4 regions of the Dehalobacter sp. CP genome follow, and region 2 is predicted to be linked to each of the others. Evidence: riboswitches for the same ligand, from Rfam matches in the RefSeq annotation. Region 2 holds a riboswitch; each other region holds the start of a gene.

Region 1 (8,004 bases), 1.4 Mb from region 2:
ATTTTGCCCAATTTTAGTGCTCCTTTTTACCTCGCTTGCAGTATACCCAATATTTCCTGCCTTAACCTCATCATTTAGCTTATATTCCTGGGGAGTGGAAGTTTGAGGGGTAGACGAATTTGGAGAGGGAGTTGGAGCAGGGGTAGACTGACCGCCACTACATGCTTGGACAAGTATGATAATTACTATGATACATAATAGCCAAAACCACCATCGCCTATAGATGGATTTATTTACCATTATATTTCCCCCTAACATTAATTTGTAATATTTATTATTTCTCAAAACATTCTTTTTGATTCAGAAACAATATCTTGGTTCCAGCTTAAATTATGCAAAGCACTTTATAATTAATCTAAATAAGATGGTTATAGAAAAATATATGAATATTATTAGCTAAGCAGTTTATCTTTGGAAATTTGGTTTATTATTAGATTCATAGTATTTAGCTATGATTGATGAACTTAATACACCAAGAACAATGAAGTTAATAAGTGCCATTAATGTTGAACTAATCTCGCTGCAATTATTCCGCTGATTGTTCCTATAGTGATAGTATCATTATATTTTTTCAAAGTAGTACCTCTTTTCTAACAGAATGATACAAATATAGTCTGTTCGAAAAAGAGAATTTTATCAATTACTAATTAAGTCAAGCTCTATAGACTTTATGTATGAATAAAATGTTTTTAGTATAAGGAGCCGCCCTCCATGGCGACTTCTCAATCTGGGGGCGACCAACTTCATTTAACAAGGTTTTATCGTAGCTTAGCAAATAATAAATAGTATGACGCTGCGGTAACACCCAGAATGTTATCGGGAATCTGGGTCATTTCTAAAACTCTTAATATCTTACATCGGAATAATGGAACTGGTGATAGAAGGCAACTGACCTTCCTCTTGGACTTCAAGGTTAATTTGACGAGTAACCTCAGTGATATCAGGATAGAGGGTAAAGCGCGTCACACCATAATGTTCAAGTTGAGAAGTGATTAATGGAATTTTCTCGGCAGCGACACAGATTTCAAGGAGATAGTCCGATGCGTCTGAGAAGAGATTCAATGGGATAATCTCTTTATCATGGGGGAATACAGTAAAAACTCCTTTTTGAGCGACAATGTGTGGATTGTTCAAGGGGCCGATGACAGCGGCAGGCTTCTTATTGGCAAGGATTTCAGCATTCGGCCCAAAGTAGAGATCAACAATCTTTTCATCTACATTGGGAATATAGCCAGCTTTAACAAAGCTATGAAATGAGAATGCTTCATTGAGCAGAACGGGATTTAGAATCCAAACTGCGGAATCTTTGCCAACATCGTTAGCACCCCGACCATCCAATGCAAAGAAAAGGGCAGTAAGCGCATCTCGGCTCCAATCCAATAGTCGAGTTGGTACTCCGTAATGCTGCATCATAAAGAGCCAGTGCCAATAAGCTGCCGGACCATTTGGAATGGGAAAAGAGGGCAGCTCCTGTACGAAAGGAATAGCATAGGATTTGAACTTAGATAGATAGATAATTTCCATTTGGGGATTGCGCCCTCTTCGAGTGATGCTGGGTTCTAAATTAAATGCGTTTTGGTTTGCCGGTTGATTTTGACCACGGTACCATAATTCACATCTACCCCCCGCGGGGCAGATTTTTTGGAATGCATAATCTACAGCTCTTAAATAATCTTCAACACTTTCAATCCGAGTCACACAACTAGTAACTGGACTTGATTGTTGTATTTCAGTAAACATTTCCCCACCTCCTTTATAAGTTATGAAAAGTAGGACAGGGAAGTGCGTAAAGAAAATAATGGAAGATAGTGTAAGTCTAGGATACAATAAGGGTATCGTCCCTTTTCGTTATCATAGATGCCGCTGAAGGCGACATAAGGACGAGTTAGGTGACAGACCATGCAAGATTTGTAAGGGACTGGCTTTTGGAGTTTTCACTTAAAAATAAAAGTACAGGCCAAAAGAAAGGAAGAGATACTGATGTCTAAAATCCTTATCCTAGGTGGGACAGGTCAAACTGGCAGATTGATATCGCGTCATCTATTGGAGTATTCCGAAGCTACAGTTACAATTGGGACGCGATATCCCGACAAGGCACAGGTATTTGTTGATGAGCTGAATCAAAAGTACCCCGGTTTACGTGCATCGGCTGTTTATGCAAACGCATCAGAAGCGGAATCCTTACGAACAGCGTTTAAAGACCAGTCTATCGTTGTGGTCGCAGCACCCACGACTGCCTATACCGAAATCGTGGCCCATGCTGCGCTTCAGGCTGGGATTGATTATCTCGATGTGCAGCTTGGCTCCAAGAAATTTGCTTATTTGCAGTCCCTTGCTACAGAAATCAAAAGCGCTGGAAGAACTTTTATCACGGAGGCTGGGTTCCATCCTGGGCTTCCTTCTGCACTGGTTCGTTACGTGGCCACCCATATGGACTCGATTGAAAGCGCCATAACAGCGGGCTATCTCAATATGGGGAAAGATCTTCCTTATACCGAAGCAGTTGACGAATTGGTTGAGTGTTTCAAGGAATATCAGGCTCAGGTCTATAAGAACGGACAATGGACGAAAAAAAGCTCCTATGAAATACGTAAAATAGATTTTGGGAGAGACATTGGATTGAAACGGTGCTATTCTATGTTCTTTGAGGAATTGCAGCCGCTGCCGGAGTTATACCCCTCGCTCAAGGATCTTGGCTTTTATATATCGGAGTCACACTGGGTGACAGACTGGGTGACTATGCCAATCGTTTGGATGTGGCTAAAGATCATGCCAAACGCTGTCAGGTCAATTGGTAAGTTTTTATGGTGGAGCATGGGCACTTTTCACAAGCCGCCATATCGGGTTGAACTTCTGGTTAGGGCATCTGGATATAAGGATGGGCAGATGATTCAACCCCACGTCAGCGTTTCTCATCCCGATGGTTACGAATTAACAGCTATCCCTGTTGTTGCGACTTTATTACAATACTTGGATGGCTCTGCCCGTAAGCCCGGACTTTGGATGATGGGGCACTTGGCTGAACCGAATCGTCTTCTAAAGGATATAGAAAAAATGGGCGTGAAGTGCATATCGAGCTTTTCATAAACGGCAGCTGCTTATTTGAATATAACCATGTAAATATTTATACAAGGAGTAATCACATGGAGAGATTAACAAAAGCATTAGAAAGCAATGGTCTTTTTATTGTGGAAGATTCTCAACTACAGCATGATGCAAACGGTTATTTTGGGGAAGTCATTAACAAACTGGCAAAGTTCGAAAATTTTTATGATGATTTGATATTTAAACAAAGTGAAATCTCTATGGAATTAGAGAAGCTAAGATTTGAAGGCAAAACGAATTCAGTAAAATTCAAGCAACTGCTGACGAATAAAATGACCAATCATACAATATTAATTCTTTTGAAAGCGTATGGATTGCAGTAAATGGAAAAGATGCTCATAGAATTAATGATTCTTACAGTTGTCATTCATATTGTCGATACCCTGGCCTACTCCGTACGCTTGAATTCCGTAAAAAGCGGACAGGTTGCTTTATCTTTTTCTCTCTTCAACATGTTTGTTCTTGTTTCACGGACAGCCAACATGTTTCAGGGACCGTTAATTGCAGGCATTGTTGATTTAAGTATAGCGCAAGGATTGAATCCGGCCAGTGATTTGCGGTCGGTTATTTTTGCTGCGACAGCAGGGACCCTATTTGGAATCCTGCTCATACCTACATTCTTAAAGGTATTTGAAGTTGCTGTCAAACGTTTAGAATTGGCCGGTTCTGTACCTTCCTTGGTTGTCGAGGCCCTGCAGGCAAATAATATCAAGCGAATTGTAAAAAGTGCTGTGCGGCCTTCGAAGACAATGCTGGAAAGACTAAGGTATAGAGAGATACCCAAAAGGTTACTTGTTATCAATATTATGGTTACAGGTATATATACCATTGGGGTCCTTGCTGCTAATTACTCAGCTCTTCTGGTTCCGGAGCATACAAGACTAGCAGCAGCCGCATCGTCAGGAATCATTAATGGCATGGCAAGTATTCTACTTACTTTTTTTATCGATCCAAAATCGGCAATCTTTACGGATCAGGCGTTGAGAGGAATAAGGCCTTATGCTGATGTGAAAGCATTGGTTATTATGCTTATTGCTACAAAACTAATTGGCACATTATTGGGGCAAGTGCTGTTTTTGCCGGCCGCCCAGATTATTGCAAGCTTTTACATCTAGTCATAACGCCTGTTCATCATGAATATAAGCAAGGAAATAAGAGCCTGTTTATTAATACGATAGGAACTGAAAATAGTTTTCACAGAAAATAAATATTGGAAGAAGGAATTAGCCACATCACCAAGAAATAAACAAAAGAATAGATGAGCTAATCCAATTCAGACTAAAAGATTTGATCATAGTTCAATTAACAGCCAGGGAAGAAGCCGAGCATCAAAATGTCTGTCTTGTTGTTTTGATCCATGGGAAGCGATGTAGGCAGTTGAATAATTTAATAAAGGGGGTCATTTTTTTGACGACAATGAGCTCAGTCACTGATTTTCTAGACCAGCGTACTTTAGCTGTGGTCGGGGTATCCAGATCCGAAAAGAAGTTCTCGCGTAGGCTGTATAGAACGTTAAAGAAGAAGAGGGTATAATGTTTTTGCCGTAAATCCCAATATGGACAGTATTGACGGCGAGATCTGCTATGAGAACCTTCAGTCTTTGCCGCAGAAAGCCGACGGCGTAGTGATCGTCGTCCCTCCGGACAAAACCAATAAGGTCGTTAGGGACGCGGTAGAAGCTGGAGTCAAACATATCTGGATTCAGCAGGGGGCTGAATCCAAAGAGGCTATAGACTTTTGTACGGAAAATCATATAAACGTCATCCATGACCAATGCGTCCTAATGTTTGCAGAACCATCGTTTCCTCATTCGTTCCACCGGTCCATACTGAAGGTGTTTGGAAAACTTCCAAAATAATAGGTCAGCCGGCTCAAAAAACATTTGAGCCGGCGTTTTTTTCAAAAGATGGATCGGCTTCACTCGACAATGGATACAATAAAGGTTGTAAGATCTTCGACAAGGTTATATTCCTTAGTCTGGACATGGGCTAGCCCTTTGTCGGTGATTAATACCCTGATAATTGGGCGCATCGGCAAACTTTTATTCTGGTCAACTACAATCCCAACCTCACCTGTATTAAGTTTAACTGTACAGCCGGTCGGATAGGCCGCAATATGTTTTAAAAACGTTACAACCAATTGCTGAGAGAATAGCTTGTTTGCACATCCCATTACAATTTCACAGGCTTCATGCGGGACGATCCGGGAGTGGCCCGGGCCATCATTGACCAGATTATCATAGAAGTCGGCCACCCCTACGATTTGAGCCAGGACATGAAGGCGCCTGCCGGATAGCTTACGGGGATAGCCGTTTCCGTTCAACCATTCATGATGCTGCAAAGCAATATGCGCACTCAATAAGTTTAATTCCGGTTTATTCCGGAGTATTTCATATCCGTGAATGGTATGCGTTTGATATAGGTCATTTTCCTTCGGAGTAAAGGCCTCACGTTTGGCGACAAGCTCTTTCGGCAGCTTGACAGTCCCGATATCGTGAAGCAAAGCCCCTACTGCCAGTGCCTCCAGGGTATCTTTATCCAGCCCCAAAGCTTTGCCCAAAATGGTCGCGAGGACGCAGACGCTGACTGAATGCGCATAAACTTGATTGTCATAGCTCCGCATATCTGTCAGGCTCAGAAATATCTTCTCTTGAAATAGGACGTCTCCGATGATGTTGTTTACCGTCTTTTTTACCTGAAAACCATTGAGGTCTTTACCGATTCGTACCGCTTCCGCTGAATGCTCAATGGAGTTCATTGCCTCCCGCCTGTTTTCCTCGGAAATAACATCCTCAATAACGATATCCTTGGTTTCGTCATCGTCCACATAGACAATACTAATGCCCAGTTCTTTTAACCGGTCGATATATGGCTGGGTCAGCGTGACTCCTTTTCCAAGCAATGAACGGCCGTTATGCGAGAAGATGGTTCTTCCCAATACGTCTCCCTTTTGAAGCCGGTTTACACTTACCTGACGCAATTGTAATCTTCCTTTCCAATAAATCAGTGCTGGCTGAAGCAACAAAAAAATCACCAGCAGATTGCATGGCGACATTCAAAACAAACCTGAGCGGATTCGGTGGCCTGGCAGTCATCAGAATTATTCTGGAAGACCCATAGCTTTGCGTCCCTGGCTTTCACCAAGTTTGCCATTGTCGTTGCTCCTGTATCCCTATTCGATTGATATTTCGGTCATAGAACCATTGTAACACATCGCTTTCAAGTTCTACAGGGGTTATTTGGAAAATTATTCTTTATTCTGGTGCCAAATGATAAATGGTTCTTGATTTAGCAGAGGAATCTGCTAAAATTCGTATAACTCATTAATGATGTTTATACGTGTACGGATAACATTATGAAGATAGTTAAAGGAGAAACTAAAAATGGGAGCGGATAAAGTGGTTCATGAATCAGTTGATGGGTATATTTTGCAGTTTCCTGATGAGATACAGGAAATATTAAGAGCAATTAGAAATGTGATAAGAGAAGCAGCACCGGACGCAGTGGAAAAGATCAGCTATCAGATGCCTACGTTTGTATTGAACGGTAATCTCGTTCATTTCGCAGCATTCAAGAACCACATTGGATTTTATCCGACACCAAGCGGGATCGAAGCCTTTAAACAGGAACTGGCCGGTTATAAGGGAGCCAAAGGATCGGTACAATTTCCGTTAAATAAGCCTATTCCGTATGCGTTAATAAGCAAGATCGTGAAGTACAGAGTCGCGGAGAACGCGCATATCCCAAGAAGAATTCCGTGCTGCGATGTTTAGATACGGCCCTTAATCTTCGGGGGATGCTAAAAAATGATTATTACCAGGAGATGCATGCGATGGTCAAATCAATGGTAAGTAAAGAATACAGGCGGAAATGCGCCGACTTTTCATTATGCGGACTAAATTGCTGTCTCTGTCCGCGCTTTCATACGGATGGTTCTTCAAAGTGCCCTGGCTGCGGGGGTCCGGACTTTTTTTTGAAGCATCCTTCCTGTGCCGTTATTACCTGTAATAAAAAGCATCAAAATGTTGAATACTGTTTTGAATGCAGTGTCTATCCATGTGAGAGGTATCAGGCTCCAAGCGAGGCCGATTCTTTTATATCCTATCAAAATGTATTGCAGAATCAAGCCGAGGCTAAAATGGACCTTCAAAATTATCTTGAAGAACTGACGGAAAAACACAAAATTTTAGGCGAACTAATCGCGAATTACAACGACGGCAAATCAAAGGGATTTTATTGTCTGGCGGTGAACCTGCTGCCGCTTTCCGTCCTGAATAATATAATGGATGAGATCTGTCATATGGATCAGATCAACTGCAACGGCAGTGCTGAAGAAGCCGTCCGCTTGCTAAAAGCGGAAGCCGATCGTCTGAATATTCAACTGGTTCTTAGAAAGGCTAAAAAGGATTAGACAGACTATTCAAGCATCATTTCTGGGGATAAATCAAATGTTCTTTGTTTTGGAGGATCAAATATTGTCTGGAATTCGTGAACCAATAGACATTTTTGCTGAGCAGAGGCGCAGTCTGGGAGCTGACTGCGAGAACTGCTTCGGATTGTGCTGCACCGCGCTGTATTTTTCAGCTTCGGAAGGCTTTCCAAACGATAAAGAGGCCGGTCAGCCTTGTCGGAACCTGCAGGAAGACTTCCGCTGCTGTATATATCAAGATCTTCAGCGACTGGGTCTGAAAGGCTGCATGGCATTTGACTGTTTTGGCGCAGGGCCAAAAGTATCCAGGCTCAGTTACGGCGGCAGAGACTGGCGGCGATCACCGGAATTCAGGGAGCAAATGTTTGAAGTTTTTCTTGTCATTCGGCAGCTTCAGGAGATGCTCTGGTATTTGACAGAAGCAGAGACATTACACCCGGCTCATTCAATTCATAAGGCGCTTCGTACCCT
Region 2 (8,004 bases):
ATCCGTCAATCACAAAGTTGGTAAGATATATTAGGTAATGCTGGTGCATCAGGAATAGATAAATTGAAAGAACCGAAGATGCCAGTTTGCCATGAGCCAATAAGAACGGATAAATCTTCTGCTGCGGATAGCGGTACATCAGAATTGCAAGCACCGTTACAAGATACATGTAAGCCGAAGCCAGCGTTAGATAAAAGCCGCTACCTTGTACCGGAGACTGGGGCAATCCGAAATAAAATGAAAACCTGTTGAAAAAAATCAAGGCCGAGTCGGGGAAAAATAGAAAAATGAACCCTATAACGGCAAATATTACTGCTGCGGTAAGACTGAACAGTTTATACAATCTCACACCTATACCCCCATCTTATATTGCTCGCTATTTGTTGTTCACTATTTATTGCTCGCTATTCATTGCATCTAAGCAACTGTTCCTATCACTTTATCGTATCTGGTACAATCGTGAGAACTTGGACAGCGGGCTAAACCGGGCTTCCTTCATCATCTCCAAGGTATCCTCTTTGCTTAAAGGATACTTTCCCTGATAATATTTTTTCAGCAATTCATAGTTTTTGTTCATAAAACAGCAGCTCTCTGACGGAAAATGCGCTTTCATCTCTGAAAAAATGGCTTGCACCGGCTTATTCCGTACATTACCAAAGGTCATGGGCGTAAACACACAGGGGCTTACCTCCCCAAACGCATCAATATAGACCATTTTATGGCCTGCATTACAGCCGAAGTGCTCTCCCCCCTCAAAATGTCCAAGATAATTAACCGTGATTTTTCCCTCTTTATTGTATTTGTCCTGCAAGCTGACCAGGCTTAAGCGTTCCTCTTCGGTAATGACTGCAGCTTTGTTCCAGAATGTCTCTGACGTCGGCTTGGTTTCACTTAGCCAGGCTTCATGGATATCAAGGCTGATCAGGAACTCAAGAAATTCCTTCACCTGATTTTTCTGAAGCATCTCTCTGGATATAACCGCTGATACACTGACATGGACACCTATATTTTTAAATATATCTATCGCCTTGAGTGCCTTCTGATAAGCCCCAACGCAACCCCGGATCCGGTCATGTTCTTCTTTTTCCCAATGGTCCAGGCTGATTGAGACATACATAAGGCCTGCTTGCTTAAGCTCCGCTGCCAGCTGTTCCGTAATACCCATGCCTGTGGTAAACAGCTTTATGGCACAATCATTTCCGACACTTTTTACAATCTCAACGATATCTTTGTTCAAAAGCGGTTCCCCACCGGTAAAGCCCAGCCAAAAAACGCCCATCTTCTTCAGTTCCTGGATGAGCTGCTTGATTTCAGCCGTACTTAGAAGCTCCCCGCTTCTATTCTTGTTGTAACAATATCGGCAATTCTGTGGGCAGACATTAGTCAAGCCGATTTGAGCGTGGGAGGGTCCCTCTGTCCTTGCCAGCAGATGCTCATTGATGAAGCGGGTAAAGGCTTTGCTGTTTACCGAAGGCAGATGCGAATGAATGATCAGCTGCCCGCCTATATTCAACAAATTGAACTTTCCCATATATCTAGTCAGGAACCAATTAATCGAAGGTTTTACCCTAATGATCTGCGGGTTTGACAACAATGCTTTGATCAGGGCAATTTGATTCTTAAATTTAGCCATGTGTTAATACCTCATCATTCACTTTATCTTTTGGCCCACTGACAAGCAATTCCGCTAATTCGTCTAATTCTGAAATACAATTCATCATAATTATTACACATATCAGCAGAATAGTCTGTATCAGTAAGTGATGACTTGGACTATTTGTATTAGATTCCCTCTTCCACAAGCTAATTAACTCAATCCCTTAAATGTTTTCAGTTTTGGATAGAAATTCCTCCAATGCTTCACTAATATCAATATTCATGCGTTCAGTCAAAATAATCAGCCACCATATGCATTCGCCAAGTTTATGTTCCAGTTCGGATACAGTCTCCCCATTTGTCGGCCAACGCCCCTGTTGAGACATTGTCAGACGGACCACCAAATCGGTATCTGTCAAAAAAGTTAAGGCATCTTCTTCTACTGTCAATTCTTTTTCATGGTACTGCCTAAGCGCAAAGCATCTCAAAACTCTGCTTAGTGAATATATCGGCAAATATTACAATCCCGCTAATACACATCAGGGCATTGAGTGCCAGACCCCTGTTCGGTCAATGGAATGGCCTATTTCTTCCGTTATCGGTTTTGATTTTTGATCCGGTTCTCGGAGGGTTGTATCACAACTTCAAGAAGCAGGCAGCTTGATTTATCGTACAACAAATTGTATTGGTTCAACTGGATCATTTTTTTGAAGGCTACAAGGTGTTACAACAGGTACATTGTTGCCAGCAGGCCCGTAAGAGTCATAACGATAGCGTATGGCAGAGCCAGCTTTACCATTTCCAGGTAAGACAGGCGAATCAGCGGTGCAAGTGCAGAAGTCAAGATGAACAGAAACGCCGCCTGACCGTTTGGTGTGGCAACTGAAGGGATATTTGTACCCATATTAATGGCAACTGCCAGCTTGTTATACTGCTCCAGCGCAATACCTCCGGCTTTAAATGCCTGCTGTGTTTCAGTCATATATACCGTGGCAACAAAAACGTTGTCACTGATTGCCGAAAGGACGCCGTTGGCCGTAAAAAAAGCGGCAAGCTGATTCTGTCCTTCGATGTTCAATACCCATTGAATAATCGGCGTAAACAAATGCTGATCATGAATAACCGCAACGACGGCGAAAAATACGACCAGCAGCGCAGTAAACGGCAGCGCTTCTTCAAACGCATGACCGATGCGCTTTTCTTCAGTAACCCCGTTGAAGGCTGTAAGCAGGATAATAATCATCAGACCAATAATACCTACTTCCGCCAGGTGCAGTGCCAGGGAGAAGATCAGCACAACACCGCACAAAGCCATAACAATCAGGCGCACACGTCCGCGCATATTCCTGGCAGTATCTTTGACTTTTACATCATCTTCCATAACCTTTCGCACAGACTCAGGAAGCTGGTAGCCGTACCCCCAGAACTTAGTAACTTCAAGGATAATGGTAGTCAGAAGACCAACGATCAATACCGGGATAGACACAGGGGCACATTGTATAAAGAAATCTACGAAGTCCCATTGCATAATGGAGCCAATTAAGAGGTTCTGCGGTTCACCAACCAGTGTTATTGCTCCGCCCAGCGCAGTGCCCACAGCGCCATGCATCAGAAGATTACGCAGAAAACCACGGAACTCGTTCAGGTCCTCATGATGTTTTTCATCAACACTATGGTCGTGATTAATGTCATACGTTTCGTATACTTTTTCGCTGGAAGCAAACTTGTGGAAGATGCAATAGAAACCATAGGCCACGGCGATAATCACTGCGGTTACGGTCAGCGCGTCCAAAAACGCGGAAAGAACCGCACCTAGAACAGCGAACAGGAATGAAAGCGCGACTTTAGAGTGTACTTTAGTAAGGAGCTTGGAAAACAGGTACACAAGACCTTCTTTCATAAAATAGATCCCGGCAACCATGAACATCAGAAGAAGAATAACCGGCAGGTTCATTTCAACCTCGTGATAGACCATATGAGGGTTAGTAAGTCCGAGCACAACGGCTTCAATCGCCAGAAGCCCACCGGCAGGAAGCGGATAACATTTTAACGCCATTGCCAAGGTAAAAATAAATTCGACAATCAACACCCACCCGGTAACGTACATACCGGCGGTAACCATCAAAATTGGGTTTAACACCAAAAAAGCAAGAATTGTTCTTTTGTACCAGTCCGGAGCGTGACCCAGAAAATTTGCTCTGAATGCTTGTCCGATGCCCATTTGTTTCATATGTACTATCCTCCTAAGTGAAAATAAGATATAAAAAGAGAGCAATCCAAAATGGAACTACTCCCCCCCAGAAGTTCAAATTACTTGCAGCCTGGCAGTCATAGCAACTTACAAGCAGCCTTAGACCCATAGCTTTAGCGTCCTTCACTTTCATGAAGTTTGCACCAACCTGTACAACTATATATTGTTATTTTTGCTTAAGCTTTTATATTATAACAAAAAATTATTCTTTTGAATACCCAGTAGTATCCACTTTATGCTGAAGTGTCCAGGTATTTATCTTAAGTATTTTGCTTTTTAATATAATCCTTTAGCAAATCAGGCTATCTCTTATCCTTTGGAACATGGAACTGATTTTCATAAGCTTTACATTGACCAATTATTAATCCTGTACCATACATTTCTTCATTTTCCCAATAAAAATATCAATACAAGAAATATATCAACTAGGCACCTTCCCGCAGTGTCCATATCTTGCTGATATTAATCAACGTATAATGCGGCAAACTTTCAATAGATTTACTATTCCATTTTTTCTTCTCCACCTTCTTAAATCTGATATAAATCAAAACAATACAGATTACCTCTCGTTCTTCATCAATCCAATTACAAAAAGAATTTCATTCTCCTGTCTATAATGAGGTGTGTAACAAAACTTGTTGCCCGTTTATTTGTCGCCCTACATTCATTATGAAAATAGCCTAAAATGAACACCCTCATTCCACTATTATGGTAAATCGAGGGTGCTCTTATATGGTTATATTATACACTTTCGATTTTTTACTTTAAGTTTTAATATAGCCTCATTTGCATAGATGAGCCTACTTCGCCAATCTGCTTTTTTCTGTAAAAATATTTTTTATAATTGGCGAACTAAATAATAACCTTAGATTTACTTAAGCCAACCGTCAACAATATCCTTATTCTCATTTATCCACTTTCTAGCTGCATCCTCTGGTTTCATTCCTTCATTGATTAAGCCTTCAAGACTGCCGATCTGAGCATCCGACATCTTAAATTTTTTCAGCATGGCAGCAGCTTCGGCTTGTTTCCCGCTGAAGTCTTTATTGGCCAGGATGTGAATCTCTTCTGCTTCTCCAAATTCTTTCTTTGGGTCATTCAGATATTTCAGATCATATTTAGCAAACATCCAATGCGGACTCCAGCCAGTGATCGCAATCCATTCATTCTTGCTATACGCTTTGTCCATGGCCGCCATCATAGCCGGCTCGCTGCCTTGCACAACTTCAAAACCCAATCCGTAGGTCTCATTCGCCCTTGATGATGCTTTCATGATTCCGGCGCCGGGATCGATTCCAATAATTCTATTATTGAATTTTGCTGCTTCATCTTTCATTTGGTCGATAGAATCAATGGTGACATATTTGGGTACGACAATACCGATCTTAGCCGGTTCCTGATACCAGATGCCGTAGTCTTCCAAATTATCCTTGTATTCCTTCCAATAGGTTTCGTGGGTAATTGGCAGCCATGCATCCATAAAGACATTAATATCTCCTTTACTTAAGCCCACAAAGAGAGGAGCAACATCAAGTTGGGTGAGTTCTACCCTATAGCCTTCATCCTCCAGAATCACCTTCCAGAGATTGCTTATTGCGATACACTCAGCCCAATTGACATAACCTATCTTGACAGTCCCTTTATCTTTACTGGTATCGCCGTTTGACTGCTGCTGGGTACTTGAACATCCGGCGGTAAAGCTTAAGACCAGTACTGTAACTAATGCTAGAATGAGTAATTTCTGCCACCCTTTGTAATTTTGATTCATTTTTTTATTTTCCTCCTTATTCTTTATTATTATCATTCGTTCTTATCGAACGTCCGATCCCTTGAGAAAGTCTGTCCAAAATAATGGCCATAATCACCACGGCGACGCCATATTCAAATCCCATCCCTATCTTGAGCTGCCCAATAGCTTCTAAGACGCCTGCACCTAGTCCGCCGGCGCCGATCATGGCTGCAATAACCACCATGGATAAAGAAAGCATCATCGTCTGGTTGATACCGGCCATGATTGTAGGTAAAGCCACTGGAAATTGAATTTTCCATAAAAGTTGTCTCGGGGTAGAACCAAAAGCCGCTCCTACCTCCACCAGTTCCAGCGGAACCTGGCGGATGCCGAGGTCAGTGAGCCTGATTGCTGGCGGCATAGCAAAGATTACGGTAGCAAACACCGCCGGCACTTTCCCAATGCCGAAGAACAGCAAAGCCGGAATAAGATAGACAAAAGAAGGCATCGTTTGCATAATGTCTAAAATTGGTGAAATCACATAATGGGCCCTATTGTTTCTTCCCGCAAAAATCCCCAACGGTAAACCGATAATAATGGAAACAACAGCCGATATGATAACCAGAATAAGCGTATCCAGGAAAGATGGCCATAGCTTCAAATTATAGATTAAAAACAGACCGATAACTGTCCCGAGTGCAAGCTTCCAACCGTTGGCTTTCCATGCTAAAACAGCAAAGATGAGAATAATAACCCACCAGGGAATAACCGCCAACAAGTGCCCAAAAGCAAATATCCCTTTATTAAAAGCATCGGAAAAAACATCCAGGTTGTCACCAAAGTTCGTTTGCAGCCATTTAACTCCCTGATCAACGAGCGCGGCTAAAGGGAACTTAGTCATTGTCTTCACCTCGTTTATGGGAAGCAAGCGCCGCGAGGACAGACCCCCGAACGATGATTCCAATCAATTTGTTTTCCTCATTGACCACTGCCATAGGGAGTTTGCTCTCCGCAATCACACCCAAAGTCTCCTGGACAGGTGTATTCTCATTAACAACAGGACCCTGGGCGAGTTCTATTTCATGCAAACTGGAAATCCCGGCATTCCTAGCTTCAACAGCTATATCTACTGTAATAATACCTTTATAATTTTTCTCCTTGTCCACAACAAATACACTGGATATCCCATGTTCCTTCATAATCCTCAGCGCAACACCAGGGCCGTCACGCATCGTTATGAGCGGTTGCGGTTTCTTCATCACGTCCCTGGCAGTAAGGATCTTACTCCGATCCACCCCTCTGACAAATTTGGCGACATAATCATCAGCCGGATTCGTGGTAATCTCTTCAGGGGTTCCTACCTGAACTAAAGCACCATCCCTTAGAAAGGCAATTCTATCTCCCAGCTTAAGTGCTTCGTTTAAATCGTGGGTAATGAAAACAATAGTCTTGTTCATCTTTTGCTGAAGACTTAAAAGCTCATCCTGCATCTCTTCCCTAATCAAAGGATCAAGTGCACTAAAAGCCTCATCCATGAGAAGAATATCGGCATCATTGGTTAAAGCCCTGGCTAATCCAACCCGTTGTTTCATCCCCCCGCTCAACTGAGCAGGATATTTCTCTTCCCAGCCTTTAAGACCGACGAGTTCCAATGTTATTATGGCTTTAGCTTCTCTGTCCTTTTTCGCAACTCCCTGAACTTCCAGCCCATACACCGTATTTTGGAGAACCGTACGATGAGGAAGTAACGCAAACTGCTGAAAAACCATGGCTGTTTTTTCCTGGCGAATCTTACGCAGCTCTCTTTCTTTCAACTTGGTTATATTTACTCCATCAATAACGATTGAACCGGAACTTGGTTCAATCAGCCGATTCAGACAACGCAGAATCGTCGATTTCCCGCTCCCGGAAAGTCCCATCACTACAAATATTTCACCCTGCGTAACTGTGAAACTAACCTTGTTAATTCCTACTGTCTGTCCTGTTTCTTTAAGTATTTCGTCTTTACTTTTTCCCTCCGCCAATAAATTTAAAGCCTTTTGGGGATGGGGATCAAATATCTTAATTAAGTCTGTTACGACGATCTTCTCTCGAGTCACTTAGCATACTTCCTCCAGTAATATTTTTACCCAAATATTCATATCTTCAAAACCGCCGCAAATATGGCAGTTGTTGATTAGTCTACCCCGATACATATATCCCAGCTTGCTTAAAGACCTGTTGATTCCAAGATTGTTAGCTCTTGAAAGGCTATATGCTGTAGCAAATCCATTGCGTTTCAAGTGTGTTTCCAGTTGGAATATCAATTCGCTTAATATGTTTCTGCCTCTATACTTTGGATAAGTGGCGCAATCAGTTATTTCAGCGTTCATGTGTTGTTTGTCAAGATCCGCCGAAGCAATACTGATAATTTTCCCTTCTTCTTCCG
Region 3 (8,004 bases), 140 kb from region 2:
TATCTCAATAATCACCCTTTTGTTCTCACCAATATCGAAACAGCAGAAATTATTAAATACGCTTCAAATGCCTTCCTTGCCACAAAGATCACTTTTATTAATGAGATATCTCGTCTATGTGAGGCTGCAGGGGGAAATGTGCAGCATGTTTCAAGGGCGATGGGATTGGATAAGCGGATCGGAAAGTTTTTTTTGCATGCAGGTCCGGGATACGGGGGCAGTTGTTTTCCAAAAGATACAAAGGCGTTAGTGCATATTGGAAGAGAGTTTGACGTTGATATTTCAATTGTAGATGCTGTAATTATTGCGAACCAATCTCAAAAGTTACGCATGGTTGATAAAATCATCACAAAAATGGGGGATATTCAAGGCAAGCGGATTGCCGTTTTAGGACTTGCCTTTAAGCCAGGGACCGATGATATGCGGGAGGCTCCGTCAATTACGATAATTCATGAGTTGCATAAAAGAGGGGCACGTCTTTCTGTCTATGATCCGATTGCAATGGAGAACGCCAAAAAAATTGCATTTCTGAATTTGGATATTGATTATGCCGAGAATGAATATGCAGCTGTAGCAGATGCTCAGGCTGTTGTCCTGCTTACGGAATGGAACCAGTTTCGGAGTATGGATTTAGCTAAGATGAAAAGTAAAATGAACGGCAATTATTTCTTTGATTTCAGAAATATTTATGACAGGAATGAGCTTGAAACGATAGGGTTTATATATGACGGAGTCGGAAAATAATATGTTATTGAAAGGAAGATATACGTGGAAATTAGAAGAATCATCGATTCAATCAGTCGCAAGTGGTGGTTATGCGTTGTTTTTGCGGTCTTATTTGGAGGAATGGGATGGTTTTTTCATATTTTCTTATCATCTCCAACGTATAACGCAGATACAACGCTATATGTTCTCAATCGTGATAGAGTGACGGCAGGTGAGTCTTTGAGTTATTCTGACATCACGATGGGGAAGGAATTTCTTAAACAATATTCCGGGATTTTTTATAGCCGCTCTGTAGCTGCTGAAGCCGCTAGGAAGCTGGATCAATATAGTCTATCTGCGGGCACAATTTCTTCAATGGCGAATTTATCAATCAACGAAGACTCGGGTTTATTAAAAATCAGAGTGACTGCATATGATGCGATAATGGCTGCATCAGTCGCGAATGTAATGGGAGAAGTATTTTCGTCAAAAGTTAAAGAAATCACAAATAGTGATTTTATCGGGATATTGGATAAAGCTCAGGTTTCTAATACGCCAATCCCGGATAACGGCATTATAAAAATGATTCTATGGATCGTTGCAGGAGAAGTTTTTTCCTTGGGAATTATTTATTTGTTGGAATATTTTAATACAACCATCCGTTCAGTTGAAGATATTGAAAATAATATCGGGGTTCGTGTCATTGGGATTATACCCGAGCATGATCTACGATAAAGAGGAGAAGTAATATTATGCAGATAAAGACTTTTAATGTGTATGATAATGATAATAATGCGGTCAGGGATGCTTATGAAATGCTTACAGCCGGTCTTCTCATTAATAATAATGGAAGAAGTAAAACGTTTGCTTTATTGAGCTGCAAGCCAGAAGAAGGAAAAACTTCGCTTGCGATTAGTCTTTCGATATCTATTGCACGCTCTGGGTGGAGGGTGCTTTTTGTTGATGCAGATATGCGTAAACCGACGGCTGCAAAGAGGTTGAATGCTGAAGCGCAGTTAGGCTTGTCAGATTATCTTGAGGGGAGAGGTCGACTAGAGGAGGTAATCAGCAACACGAATATTCCAAACCTAACCTATTTATCCTGTGGAACAGACTGTTCGAATCCAATCGAAAAGTTGTGTGCAGTACGCTTTCAGAAGTTATTCGAGCAAGTAAAAATTGAGTATGACTATATAATTTTCGATACTCCGGCGCTAGAAAGCGTTTTTGACGGAGCAATAGTCGCGTCAAAAGCAGATGCAACTATGCTGATTGTAAAAGCGGGATTCACTTCGAAAAAAAGTCTGCAACGGGCCAAAGAACAATTGCATGGCGTTAATGCCAAGTTGATCGGGATTGTTCTGAATAAAGTCAAGAAGCGTGATTATAAAAGATACTACAGCTCTTATAATTATTTCTTTAATTCCAATCGATTTTTGAAAAAGGCAAAAAAGCATTTTAGGTCATTGAATAAGGGAATATCTAAGGATACAGCAAAGGTTTAATACCGAAAATGTAGTCCAATTTTCCGTAGAAAACGCGCTTTTGATCGAAAAGGATGAACGATTTTTAAGAGTTTATTGTATATGGCGCTGTTGGAGATAACAAGTTTTATCTTTTGGAGCAAATACTGATAACCATTAACTTTTTTTTCTTGATCTCTATCGCTGCTTATAATCATTTCCTCTTTGTTCATGATATTCTGAATGATTATTACTGAGTTCTTGGTCGAGTTTAATTGATAGTTATCAGGAAGATGTAATCCTAAGTATAATCGGCATGTATCCATTAAATAATAGTAGAAATTCAAGATTGCCATTGACTCTAAGGTTTGTTCAATGTAGTTTATATCAATTTGATTGCGGTAAGAATTAAAAAACAGTACGAAATCTGAAAGAAGACGAAGATTTGCATTAGAGTGTTTTAAATGCCTTGCTGTGTGAATAACAGCATTGATCAATTCATCCTCCGGGGATAAGCAATAAAATTGGAATCCGGCTACCGTTTGAAGACGCTTGTCTTTCCAGATATGATCCACCCAGTCGCTGTTGTCGATTTTTTGCATATATTTGGGATGCCAAAGTGTTCGGTGAAGCTCAACGGCGAATGTACCCGCTTTTATCATATCGATATGCATATGATCAGGATCATTGTAATTTAGTTCATTCGGCTTATAACCGAGAGAAGTCATCGCTTCTATGCATTGATTCATCTGTTTCTCGTTGATTAATACATCTAGATCATTCATCGAACGTAGTTCAGGCCGAGGATATTGTTCCTTAAAGACAAGTCCTTTAAGTGATATAGCTGTTATGCCATTGGTCTCAAAAAGATTAAAGATTGTTCCTATCGTTGGGAGCATCATCAACTGACGTGCGGCAGTCACAACCGTTTTCTCTTTCCAATGAGTCAATACACTGTGATCGATTTTTAACAAATCATTATGTTGATAAACAGTCTCAAACAGAAATGAAGAAACACCTTGTAGTCTGGCTTGATTATAAAGTTCAACTCCATCAACGGAGGCAAGTAATTCCTTATCTGGTATTTCACCGTTAATAAATATTCTTAGCAGATGAAGAAGCTGCTCATACACACTTTTCATTATTTTCCTCCGATGACAAAATATTTCTTTTATATTATATCATATTTCTTATATTTGAGATTTTTTTGTAAAGTAAGGGGATTATATTTTGAAGATTTTGACAAAAAAAATATTTTATTTATTGCTGTTTTTTCTTGTTTTTTCTACAGGTTTCCCTGCCTTTGGGCTTAGTGAACAAAAGTCAGCAAAAATAATATACGATTCGCCAAACGATCTTCTTTGCTCTTCTGTATTAAAATCAGAGCCTGATGTTTCGGTTAAATCTGAAATAACTATAGAGATTAATAAAGTTGCTTTGGCATACAGAGACGAAGAACCCATTGTAATACGTGCATATCCTGAGCTAAAAATCGAAACAGATACGACGATAAACGGTAAAGGAACGGGATTTTTTCATACCCAAAAAATAGGGGATAAATGGTGGGTGATTGCGCCTAATGGGAAAGGATTTATTGCCGTCGGAGCACAGAGGATGACGTATAAAGGACATTACTCAGAGGCATTGGGTTATTCCCCATATGAACAGAATGTAAAAAAGATCTATGGGTCTGAGGAAGAATGGGCAAAAAATACTGCGGAGCGGTTAAACAGCTGGGGATTTAATCTTCTAGGAATAGATTCAGCACCGTCTTTGAGGTATCGTGGACTAGCGCATACGGTATCGTTTGGATTCGGGAACAGTTTCTCTAAATACGGAGAAGATTATGTAATATACGGATTGGACACAAGCAATCATTGTTTCCCGAATGTTTTCAGTCCAAAATTTGTGTACTATTGTGATGACTTAGCTAGAAAGGTGATCCAAGAAGATCAGAATGACCCATGGCTTTTCGGCTATTATATGGATAACGAACTCGCCTGGTGGGGCCAAAGTTTTGATACGACATACGGACTTACGGACTTGGTCATAAAAAAAGATAAAACCCATACGGCAAAGATTGCCTTGATCAACTGGCTGCAAAATAGATATGGAAATATTAGTAATTTAAACAAGGCCTGGGGGACAGGTTATCCTTCATTCGAGACACTTGGAAAAATGACTTCATTTACCGGAAAGAACCAATTGGCCATCAATACGGATAAAACAGACTTTGAAAAAGCGATTATAGAAAAATATTATACGATAACAACAGGGGCAATAAAGAAGTACGATAAGAACCATATGATATTAGGCAGCAGAAATGGAAGCGGGATTGAAAAATGTTATGATTTGGTATGGAGTATCGGCAGAAATTATACGGATATAAGTACGTTTAATTACTATGGAAAAGTCGACCTGCAAACGGAAACAGCTTATGACCAAATAAAAGTGAATGGTGTTTATCAGAACGTTGAACTCAGTGAGATATTTGCACAGATTTACAATAAAGCAAAGCAGCCAATAATGATAAGCGAATGGTCTTTTCCGGCGTATGATAGCGGACTCCCGTGTAGCGTAGGAGCTGGTATGCGAGTAGATACGCAGACGGAGAGAGCAAAAGCCTATGAAATATATCAAAAAGCATTATTCAATATGCCGTTTCTTGTCGGTTCTGAATTTTTCATGTGGGTTGATCCTCCGGCTGAAGGACTAACAAAATCTTATAAGCTAGATACAAATTACGGACTAGTGAATGAAAAGGATGAACCTTATGCTTTGGTTACCAGTGTAGCGAAAGCAACAAATGGTAATGTGTATTCTCTTAGAGACTAGATGAATCATAACTATGATGGTCTTCGTAAACCAATCGGGATATATAGAAAGGAAAGCGATAGGATTATGATTCTGAAAAAGACACTGGCAGTATTATTGACGGTATCTCAGATACTGTTAACCTTCAGTTCGACCTCCTTGGCCGGATTGGATGATGCGTCAAATAATACGGCATTTGTATATGACGACGATTTTTCTGGATATGCAACTGGAAGTGATGGAATGCCTAATTGGGTGACCAATGAGTTTTCATGGGTAATTAATGACGGTTATTTTAAGAATGACTTGGTGAAGAAGAGCTTTGCATTGATGAACTCGCCAACTGGCGCTGAAGTATCCTTCGAATCGGAAGTGATGATCAAAGCTTCTAAAGGTGATAAGTATAAGGTAGCAGGAATTGCTATCTATACAGATTATGAGAATTACTGGCATTTAGCCTTGGTTGAAGCACCGGACAAGAATAATCATTATGTAGAACTTGAGGAAATGATTAACGGCGAATGGTGTGCCCAGTATAAAGGAAGCACCAAATTAGTAACGGGAACAGTACCGTCAGACAATTTACATTGGGACTATAATCACCCTTATTTATTAAAAATAACTTTAAATAAATTAAGTATTACGGGTGCTGTATATGAATTGGATGGCTCTTTGATTTGGAAAACAAAATATCTATTTAAACCTGATAATTGTGTTAAAACAGGTATTCCCTCGCTAACGACAGCTGCCTTTGAAGCGCAATTTGATAATGTTAAGGTGAATATTACCAAAACTGTTGTTGATGAGAATCCAAATACAAGTTTGGACGACATAAAGGTGACAAATATTAAAATAAGTCCCGAGGAGTTATTTATCAAGGTCGGTCAGACCCGGAGGTTAGAAGCGTTAATTATACCGGCAAACGCTTCAAATAAAACAATAAATTGGACGTCAGATAACCCGCAAATAGCCTCAGTTAATAATGGAGTGGTCAAAGGCTTATCTCCAGGAACAGTTTTCATAAGGGTGAGTACAGAAGATCAGAGTATATCAAATATTTGTAAAGTGACAGTTACTTCGTTTAGCGTATATTTATTCGTGGGTTTATACGTTTTAATTGTTGGAATTATTGCTTTACTCATTTTCAGATATATTAGGAAAAAAGAAAAAACATAAAGAATACTATTGACTAAATATTGAAAATATGATAATTATTAATTAAATGAATATCGGACAAAAACTTATTACTGACAATGGCAAACCTGTTGAAAAGCAGGGACGCAAAGCTATAGGGCCTGTAAAATGGCAGCCAGTTACCAAAATTAAGTTTTTTGTTTTTGTCTAACTTATTACTGACAATGGCAAACCTGTTGAAAAGCAGGGACGCAAAGCTATAGGGCCTGTAAAATGGCAGCCAGTTACCAAAAAATAAGTTTTTTGTTTTTAGAGAGGGCAGATTATGAACATTTTAAGAAAAACAATCAAAACGTTAATCACGATAAGCCTAATATTAGTTTTAGTGGCACCAACAACACTAGCTGGAAGTGAACCCAGTATAAGCGGTCAAAGATTGCAGGATGATTTCTCCGCCTACGTTGCTGGAAGTGATGGTAGCCCTAAGTGGATCACTGACGATATATCTTGGGAAGTAAATAATGGTTGTTTCCAAAATAATTCATTGAAAAAGAGCTTTGCTAAATATGATTCTAGCGTTGGGACTGATTTAACTTTTGAATCGGAAGTTACTATTCAAGTATCGCAAGGGGATAAGTATAAGTCGGCGGGGATATCAGTTTATTCAGACAATAATAATTATTGGTCGTTAGCACTTGTTGAAGGGCCTGAGGCTAAAAATAAAATGCATTATATTGAACTTCAAGAAATGTTTAATGGGCAATGGTGTGTGCAAGATTATGGGGAGACAAAACTAAAAGTTGGTTCATACGTAGGAGATGGAATTGAGTGGAAATATAACCAGCCGTATGTTCTCAAGATAAGTTTGAACAATAAATCGATTACAGGGGTAGTATGCGAGTTAGATGGTAAAAAAATATGGGAGAAAGAATATATTTTTTCTTCGGAGAATTGTACAAACAAAGGAATTCCGGCTCTGACAAGTGCGGCCGTAGAAACAAAGTACGATAACGTAAAATGCACAATAAATAAAAAAGTTTATGAAGTTAATGCAGTTGGCTCATATCCTGAGCTTAAAATCGAAACAGATACGACGATAAACGGTAAAAAAACGGGATTTTTTCATACCCAAAAAATAGGGGATAAATGGTGGGTGATTGCGCCTAATGGGAAAGGATTTATTGCCGTCGGAGCACAGAGGATGACGTATAAAGGACATTACTCAGAGGCATTGGGTTATTCCCCATATGAACAGAATGTAAAAAAGATCTATGGGTCTGAGGAAGAATGGGCAAAAAATACTGCGGAGCGGTTAAACAGCTGGGGATTTAATCTTCTAGGAATAGATTCAGCACCGTCTTTGAGGTATCGTGGACTAGCGCATACGGTATCGTTTGGATTCGGGAACAGTTTCTCTAAATACGGAGAAGATTATGTAATATACGGATTGGACACAAGCAATCATTGTTTCCCGAATGTTTTCAGTCCAAAATTTGTGTACTATTGTGATGACTTAGCTAGAAAGGTGATCCAAGAAGATCAGAATGACCCATGGCTTTTCGGCTATTATATGGATAACGAACTCGCCTGGTGGGGCCAAAGTTTTGATACGACATACGGACTTACGGACTTGGTCATAAAAAAAGATAAAACCCATACGGCAAAGATTGCCTTGATCAACTGGCTGCAAAATAGATATGGAAATATTAGTAATTTAAACAAGGCCTGGGGGACAGGTTATCCTTCATTCGAGACACTTGGAAAAATGACTTCATTTACCGGAAAGAACCAATTGGCCATCAATACGGATAAAACAGACTTTGAAAAAGCGATTATAGAAAAATATTATACGATAACAACAGGGGCAATAAAGAAGTACGATAAGAAC
Region 4 (8,004 bases), 150 kb from region 2:
GAGATATTGTCCTGATTCGCAGAATGAATAGCTATTATGTCATGCATCGGGTTCTTAAAAAAAAGAAAGACCATTTTTTCATGGTAGGGGATGCCCAGCAATGGATTGAAGGTCCGCTGTATCCGGAACAAATCATCGCTGTCGTTCCCGCAATATGGCGGAAAGACAAACGTATTCCTTGCTCTGATCTTAGGCTGAAGACACTGGTTCATATTTGGCTGATTCTCAGGCCTTGCCGATACTTCATCATGAAAGTGTACCGGAAAATCCGCAAATTAATATAGACAAGCCTCGGGATTTTCTCGAAGCTTGTCTATATTATTCATTCCCCTGAAATCAGTTCACTTTCTCTAATTTTATAGCATCAGCGGCAGTATATCCCGGGGAAGAGCAGAGTATCTTGATGTATTGATCGCTTCCTGCGGATAAAGCATAGGTGCCGATGAGGACCCAGGTACCGTTATTCTCCTGTTGATTGACCGTTTTACTCGTGTCCACGCCTCCGTTGTATCTAATCTCGAGGGGGGCGGCAGCTGGCCTGGTGGAATCTGCTGTCCATCTCATATAGAGCTGATAGTTTCCTGACTCGATTATTGTCGGAACCCACATGGCCCATTTACCTTGATCGGCTCCGGCGGTACCGTCATTAAGAATATTGCTGCCGTAATAGCCGACGGATTGTGTAGTGATGGTCCAAGTGGAATTGCTTATAAAGCTGCTGTCGGTATTGTCCACAATAATAGGAGCTGTAGTCGATGAAGGAATGGTTTGTATGAGTTCAGCAGTTGATGGTGTTAATTCACTCATTGAGGGATTGTTGATTACGGGAATTAGGGGGATGTCCTGATAGGCAGAACTAGCTACCTTAAGAATATTGCCTGTAGAAGCGGCCACAGTTGCGGAATCGCAGCCCAGACCGAAGTAAAAGTCACCATTCATTTCTTCAAAGGATCTGGCAAAGGTATCTGTATTAAAACGGAATACTTCGTTCCAAGTCTGAAGATCGGTGGTTTGGTAGACGACACTCGTGTAATTGCCGGCAGAATTTTTCACATTGGTTAACACATACAGACTGTTGCCTCTGATGAGCAGATCTGCAGGGACAGCCGAAGTCTCAGGGAATATCACCTTTGTGGATTCATTAATGCTTTTGGCAATATACATAGAATCGGGAAGCCAGTGAGAGGTGGTGATCCGGTTATTTAGATATACAAGTTTATTTTGGAAGGTTGTAGGTTTTTTCATATAGTAGACGTAGGACGAAGTGAGGCCATTGGCGAAATTGGTTGAATAGATCTGTCTGGCGGAGCTGCTGTCAGTGATTCCAAGCATTGAGACATACTTGGTGTATGATGTCGTGATCGAAGTTGGCTTCATGTACATCATCTTTCCTGAAGCATACAGTGTTTGATTCAACTCAAAGAGGGAAGTGGCCCAGGAACCATAAAATGTAAAGCCAAGAGGAACCCGGCTGGTCCAAGTTTTCCCCATATCATTGGAGACAAGAACTTCGCCCCAACCTGTTTTACTGGTTCCGCAGGCTGCATAAAGCTGACCGTTATAGAGTGCCATGTCGAAAACATGAAGTGCATTCGGAATGGTTGCGTTTTTGAGCCATTGGTCATTATCTTCAAGGGTATAGAAATTGCCATTGTTCCAATCTCCCCGTGAATCGGTGCCAGGGATGTAAAGTTTGCCGTCCATTACTTTATATTGGGCGATTTCCTCTTCATCAACGGTATATTGCGTGATGAATTTTTGGGCGGATGGCTCATAGTAGATGACCGGGATCGGACCGGCGTTCGTATTAAAATCACCATGGGCGAGATAAATACGGTTGTTATAGACTTGCATGTCCCAGACATTCTTGGCAAAAGTAGCTTTGTTGAACGGGTTTCCCAGTAATTCGACCTGGGAGGTTACATCTTTCACTGTAGTCGCAGCAGAAACCATTTTATCGGTATGAACAGCGAAGCACGTGTTCACAATAAGTGTGAAGCTGAAGATTCCGGCGGCGATTCTTGTGATACTTTTCTTAATCATTGGTCCCTTCCTTTCCAAACTAGATAAAAATACAAAAAGCAACTGGTTCCCCAGTTGCCGACAGCTTAGTTTTTTATATTCATTCTAGCTGAAAAAAACAGATGACTATATAAAAACTAATTTGGCAACTGGCTGTCATAGGGAATCCCCCTTAGACCCTTTAGCTTTGCGCCACAGCCTTTCGACTGCTTTGCCTTGAGCAAATGTTCCTGTAGATCAATCCTTCCATTTTCCATTTTATTCCCAGTTGGAACAAAACGCAATATTTTACTTTACTTTTGTTTAAAATTTATGTATTTTTTGTAATAAAGTTACTATATCAAGCCGAATGACAAAATTCAATAGGATAAACGGACTAGGGTGTTGGGATTTTTGTCCCATTTTTAAAAAAAAGAAAATATTTTAGCGAATATTGCATAAAAAGAATTATCGAGTAGAAATTTTAACGGAACTATGGCACTATAAAGTATGCTTCCAAAAATATCAGGAGAAAAGAATGATTATTCAAGATGAAATTAAAAAAGGAATAGTTTTTGTTCGTTGGATAAAACCGGATGTGCTCCCCTTTCTTCCCAGGCTCATCGTCATTCTGCTGATTACTTCGACAGGGGCACTTTTTGGTGTTGCAAACGCCATACTCTCCAAGCATATGATTGACTACGCGATTGCAGGAGAACTGGCTTATGCCGGTATGGCCGGTGCTGCTTTAGGCGGTGCGATACTTCTTAATATCATGTTATCGATTGCCGGGTCACTGCTTTCTGTACGCGTCAGCGAAGGCTTTTCCAACGCCCTGAGGCAGCGTTTTTTCAAAAGGATGATGGTGACAGAATGGCTGCCGCTTTCGAACTATCATAGCGGGGATCTGATGACACGGTTGACAAGTGATGTCAATAACATCTCCAGTTGTATTATTAGTGTGATCCCGGGTATCGTGGCATTAGGCGTGCAGTTAGTCGGTTCTTTTGTAACCTTGCTTTATTATGAGCCGCGATTGGCAGTAATTGCGTTCATACTGGGACCTTCAACCGTGTTGTTCAGCCGGATCTGGGGCCGAAAGATGAAGAACTTGAATCATAAAGTACAGGAATCGGAGAGTATCTACCGCTCGTTCATTCAGGAAGCCATCCAAAATTTCATCATTACGAAAGCGTTTCGGTTGGAAAACAGGAATACAGATACCTTGCAGGGATTGCATCAGAACCGTATGAAGTGGGTGATTCAGAGAAACAAGACGACCTTATCTGCCAATACGATAATTTCGCTGGGATATTGGGCAGGTTACCTGGTTGCGTTTGGCTGGGGGATCGTCCGTTTGTCTCAAAAGGCAATCTCCTATGGAACATTGACTGCTTTTCTGACATTGGTTCAGCAGGTCCAAGGGCCTTTTGTCAGCTTGGCCAGGGCCTTTCCACAAATCATCGCGATGCTGGCGTCAACGGAGCGACTGCAGGAACTGGAAAAGATCCAAATGGAGAGGCGGGAAGGGCAGGTCCCGCAAGAGAAAAATGTCGGTATTCGTTTCCGGCAGGTCAGCTTCTATTATTTAGAGGAGAAAGAAAAGCCGGTCCTGGATAAGATTTCGGTGGATATAGCACCCGGTGAACTGGTAGCATTGGTAGGGTCTTCCGGGGTTGGAAAAACGACGTTGATCAGGCTTTTGCTGGCTTTGGTTAGACCTTCGGATGGCGAAGTCTATTTTACAGATGCGGCCGGTCAAAAATATGAAGTCACTGCTGTGACCCGGGATTGGATTACCTATGTTCCGCAAGGAAATACATTGTTCAGCGGCACCATTGCCGACAACCTGCGGAGCGGCAAGCTCAGTGCGACGGCGGAAGAGATGAAAAGTGCCCTTCAGGCTGCACGTGCCTGGGACTTTATCCAAGAGCTGCCACATGGAGTCAATACGGTCATCGGAGAGGACGGGCATGGTCTTTCCGAGGGACAAGCGCAACGGATCGCGATTGCCAGGGCCTTCTTAAAAAAAGCCCCTGTGATGATTCTGGACGAAGCGACGTCTGCCCTGGACATGGAAACAGAGTTAGAAGTACTCAAGGCTATTCAAAATTTTAGCAGCAGGAGCACTTGTCTGCTCATTACCCATCGTCAGACGGCATTAAGGATGTGTTCGCGGATTTTGAAGATAGATAACGGAAAGGTCTTCGTTGAATCAAAATTAAAATATTTACCACAAGCGGAGGATCATAAAGAAGAATAAAAATGACCGGCAGCTAACCTTTTTCAGGCAAGCGACAAAATCTTTTCAATAATCGTTCGGTAGCTTGGCCTTTAGCGACTTTTGATATGGATGTGAAGTTTAACCAACATTTATGTTAAGAAAATATAAATAATCTGGAAATATTTATTAATTTATGGCATTATAAGTATATAACTCGAAAATTAGCTTGAATATATAAATGATATTTTTATTTTATATTTGGAGGTTCATCCATGAAAGTTACTAAAGCCGTAATCCCTGCAGCAGGACTGGGGACAAGATTTCTGCCAGCGACGAAATCTTTGCCGAAAGAGATGCTGCCGATTGTTGATAAGCCGACCATTCAATATATTGTAGATGAGGCGATTGCTTCCGGAATCAAAGATATCTTGATTATTATCGGCAGAGGAAAAGGGTCCATTGTCGATTACTATGACCGCTCACCTGAATTGGAAGCTCATCTGGAGAAGAATGGCCAATTGGAAATCCTGGAAAAAATAAAGAATCTCTCCTCTTTAGCCAACATTCACTATATCAGGCAGAATGAAGCATTGGGGCTGGGACATGCCATTTCTTGCGCCAAGTCTTTTGTGGGCAAAGAGCCGTTTGCTGTCCTGCTCGGAGACGATATTATCAAGTCCAAGGTGCCGGCAATCAAACAGCTGATCGATGTTGCCTCAGAGACATCGTCGACCGTGATCGGCATTCAGGAAGTACCACATAGTGAGGTACATAAATATGGGATTGTTGATCCGCAGGATAACTGGGGAAATGTCTGGGAAGTTAAAGACTTGGTTGAAAAGCCATCTGCGTTGATAGCCCCTTCCAGGCTCGCTATTATGGGCAGGTATTTGATCAACTCTTCAATATTTGAATATCTTGAAAAAGTCCCGGCTGGAGCAGGAGGGGAAATCCAGCTTACAGATGCGCTGCGGGCGCAAAGTAAACACGAACAAGTATACGCTTGCCTCTTAGAAGGAAAACGGTACGATGCAGGCGATAAGCTTGGCTACTTAAAGGCGACGGTTGAATTTGCACTGGAATCCCCGAATCTTGGGGACAAGTTTGAAAAATATCTGGATGAACTGTATATTGAAAGAAATAAAGCAAAACAAACTAAAAAGAGAGGCGATTCTGCTGCTTCCTAAGAAGCAACGGATAGGAAGTCGGAAACAGAAAGCAGATAAGCAGTGAGCACAAATAAGGAACCGGGCATAGGGAAGGAAATAAGGATGCACTCTTCATCGGTTCTGCCCGCAGTGACCAGCTTTTCGGCAATTTCCTTGAAATCATTAAATTAGTCTTCTTTGACTATAAACCGAAATGCGCCTCCGATCATAGTTAGCACACTCCTTTATATTGTAATTTTTTGTGCAAATTATGATACCAAATAAAATAAAGCTGCCCCCTTATTGTATACAGATTACTTTCAATAAGGGTGGAGCTGTCAACAAAAACTAGACACGAAGTTAAGTTATTTTTATGAATTTAGTTCCTCGAATTGGACAGGAGAAAGATATCCAAGCGAGGAATGCATTCTCCTTGTATTGTAATATAGTTCAATGTATTTAAAGATTTCTTGCTGAGCTTGTTCAGGGGTTTCAAAATTAGCGTCCCGAATAAGCTCTCTTTTTATTGTTCTATAAAATGATTCCATTAGGGCATTATCATAGGGATTGCCTTTCCGGCTTACGCTGGAAACCGCACCATGTTGACGTAATAACATTTGGAAATTAGCGCCAGTGAATTGGGAACCTTGATCCGTATGAACAATAAGTCCTTTTTCCGGATGTTCTTTGCCATAAGCCTGCATAAATGCATCCATTACCAGAGTATCTTTCATTTTTCTGGACATAGACCACCCGGATACTTTGCGAGAATAAATATCAATGAAAACAGCTAAATACAGTACCCCTTTCTTGGTAGATATATACGTAATATCTCCAACCCAAATTTTATTCTTTTTATCAGTATGAAATGATTGATTAAGTAAATTAGGTCTTTCTGTTGAGGATGAGCCTAGGTTGTAGCGTTTGTATCGATATCTGGTGCCCTTGGGAATCAGCATCATATTTCTCATCAGTTTAGAAACACGTTTTCGGTTTGCAGTAATACCCTTTTGCTGAAGGACTTTTGTAATCCGTAGTGAGCCGTATCTGCCTTTATGTTCTTCGAATATTTTTCTGATTTCATTACTTAAGACTTCGTTCTCAAGCATTCGTCTGGAGGGTTTTCTTTTTAAGTATTCATAGAAGCCAGAACGTGAAATGTTTAATGTTTTACAGGCCTTCTTGATATTATATTTGTCCTGGTTTTCCTTAAGATATTGGAATCTTATACATTCTTTTTCTTCAAGAAGGCCTGGAATTTTTTTAGCAGTTCTAACTCCGATCTAAGTTCCTGGTTTTCCCTTTTAAGCTTTTTTATTTCATATTGAGAATTGTAAAGTGCGCTTCCTTGGCCTGGAAACGCACTTTCCCCATACTCTTCATATTCACTTATCCAACGGTAAAGGCTATTGTAGTGAATAGCTAATTCCCTTGAAACCTCGGAAACGGATAAATTGTCTTCCAACACCAATTTTACTGCAGCAATCTTGAATTGACGGTCATAACTTTTTCTACTCATAAACTGTTCACCTTTTTCTCTTAACTCAGTGTCCAGTTTATTGTAACATGTCCAGGGGGCGGTCTTTATTCAACAGTTCAATTCAATTGAGAGATTTATCAGTCTTTATACTGCGACCGGTGTCGAAGCCTGAAGTGCAGTGTTATTGGCTGCAAGTGTTTGATGATTGACCAGCTTGTCAACGGTTTCGACCAAATCTTCCAGGTCAAAGGGCTTACTTAGCAAACCCTGGAATTGATCTTTATCAGGCAAATTTTCTGCATTAGGGATTGAAGCCGTAATAATGACTGCAGGAATACTGCAAAGCTTTTTGTCATTACGCATTTTTTGGATAAGATCTCTGCCATCCATTTCTCTCATGATCAAATCAGTAAGGACTAAATCAGGAATAAAACCGGTGTACATCAGGTACAGACCTTCCATGGCGCTTTTCCGCACTTCAACCTGATGTCCTTCATCGGTTAACACGGTTTGAATAACCATTCCAATAACGGGGTTATCTTCAACGACCAATATTTTATTCATGTGTCAATCCTCCAAATTAATATGGATTAGGACTAATTTCAGTATAACACCGGGATTGAGCGAATAGTGTCGAGTCGTGTTTCCTTAATCAGACTAACATGGAAAAAATAGTGTAATATCTGGAAGGAAATCATCAATTCTGGTCGAATTTGCTTATGTACAGATAGGATAGGCAAAGGAGGACCATGACCGTGTCCGAGTGGATTGAGGCAGCCGAAATGATCAAGTCGGAACGCTGGAACATTTTTTTGGAATGTATCGGAACAGGCTTACATTTGAAATTGATGATTGTATCTGAAGATGGCACGTTATTAACGAAAAGGCCTGAGTCCTGCCCCATTTGTCATCAGACGTATGAACCTTTCAGCCGGCAACCTGTTCGCTGGCCATTGAATGATGGTTTCTTTCTGGATGCAGTGGAGTGCTCTTCCTGCCGGCAGGGAAAATCAAATTTTTCCGTGGCTGACCGGGCCCGTTTAGCTGCGGATATGCTCAGCAGCTTCCAGAATGCGCTGACCGGATTTAGCGGAGAGATACGGACTGTTGAATTATCTGCGCTGCGTAAATTGAACCATACTGTTATATCT

The links. A riboswitch is a leader RNA that binds a small molecule or an ion and turns the genes downstream of it on or off. The one in region 2 is predicted to bind cyclic di-GMP.
Region 1: linked by a shared signal. The riboswitch ahead of AAH944_RS03060 (HD-GYP domain-containing protein) and the one ahead of nhaB (sodium/proton antiporter NhaB) in region 2 are both predicted to bind cyclic di-GMP.
Region 3: linked by a shared signal. The riboswitch ahead of AAH944_RS09300 (beta-galactosidase) and the one ahead of nhaB (sodium/proton antiporter NhaB) in region 2 are both predicted to bind cyclic di-GMP.
Region 4: linked by a shared signal. The riboswitch ahead of AAH944_RS09250 (hypothetical protein) and the one ahead of nhaB (sodium/proton antiporter NhaB) in region 2 are both predicted to bind cyclic di-GMP.

Annotation. Positions count from the first base shown of each region.
Region 1 is NZ_CP157399.1:591,018-599,021, forward strand. It holds gene AAH944_RS03030 (DUF4352 domain-containing protein) at 1-285, opposite strand, end outside; gene AAH944_RS03035 (FRG domain-containing protein) at 853-1,740, opposite strand; gene AAH944_RS03040 (saccharopine dehydrogenase NADP-binding domain-containing protein) at 1,981-3,087, shown strand; gene AAH944_RS03045 (hypothetical protein) at 3,144-3,428, shown strand; gene AAH944_RS03050 (lipid II flippase Amj family protein) at 3,429-4,220, shown strand; partial or broken gene AAH944_RS03055 (CoA-binding protein) at 4,637-4,963, shown strand; gene AAH944_RS03060 (HD-GYP domain-containing protein) at 5,023-6,084, opposite strand; cyclic di-GMP riboswitch class I at 6,180-6,265, opposite strand; gene AAH944_RS03065 (iron chaperone) at 6,488-6,877, shown strand; gene AAH944_RS03070 (DUF3795 domain-containing protein) at 6,937-7,515, shown strand; gene AAH944_RS03075 (pentapeptide repeat-containing protein) at 7,580-8,004, shown strand, end outside.
Region 2 is NZ_CP157399.1:2,013,447-2,021,450, forward strand. It holds gene AAH944_RS09970 (hypothetical protein) at 1-349, opposite strand, end outside; gene AAH944_RS09975 (radical SAM/SPASM domain-containing protein) at 440-1,633, opposite strand; gene AAH944_RS09980 (hypothetical protein) at 1,821-2,045, opposite strand; gene nhaB (sodium/proton antiporter NhaB) at 2,321-3,826, opposite strand; cyclic di-GMP riboswitch class I at 3,909-4,000, opposite strand; gene AAH944_RS09990 (glycine betaine ABC transporter substrate-binding protein) at 4,719-5,615, opposite strand; gene AAH944_RS09995 (ABC transporter permease) at 5,632-6,477, opposite strand; gene AAH944_RS10000 (quaternary amine ABC transporter ATP-binding protein) at 6,470-7,675, opposite strand; gene ablB (putative beta-lysine N-acetyltransferase) at 7,676-8,004, opposite strand, start outside.
Region 3 is NZ_CP157399.1:1,875,270-1,883,273, reverse strand. It holds gene AAH944_RS09330 (UDP-glucose dehydrogenase family protein) at 1-744, shown strand, start outside; gene AAH944_RS09325 (YveK family protein) at 769-1,440, shown strand; gene AAH944_RS09320 (CpsD/CapB family tyrosine-protein kinase) at 1,458-2,210, shown strand; gene AAH944_RS09315 (nucleotidyltransferase family protein) at 2,207-3,310, opposite strand; gene AAH944_RS09310 (beta-galactosidase) at 3,399-5,003, shown strand; gene AAH944_RS09305 (Ig-like domain-containing protein) at 5,070-6,158, shown strand; cyclic di-GMP riboswitch class I at 6,228-6,303, shown strand; cyclic di-GMP riboswitch class I at 6,333-6,408, shown strand; gene AAH944_RS09300 (beta-galactosidase) at 6,442-8,004, shown strand, end outside.
Region 4 is NZ_CP157399.1:1,861,737-1,869,740, reverse strand. It holds gene AAH944_RS09255 (S24/S26 family peptidase) at 1-284, shown strand, start outside; gene AAH944_RS09250 (hypothetical protein) at 337-2,043, opposite strand; cyclic di-GMP riboswitch class I at 2,164-2,248, opposite strand; gene AAH944_RS09245 (ABC transporter ATP-binding protein) at 2,540-4,264, shown strand; gene galU (UTP--glucose-1-phosphate uridylyltransferase GalU) at 4,498-5,412, shown strand; one part of gene AAH944_RS09235 (IS3 family transposase) at 5,745-6,631, opposite strand; one part of gene AAH944_RS09235 (IS3 family transposase) at 6,631-6,892, opposite strand; gene AAH944_RS09230 (response regulator) at 6,998-7,417, opposite strand; gene AAH944_RS09225 (two-component system sensor histidine kinase NtrB) at 7,603-8,004, shown strand, end outside.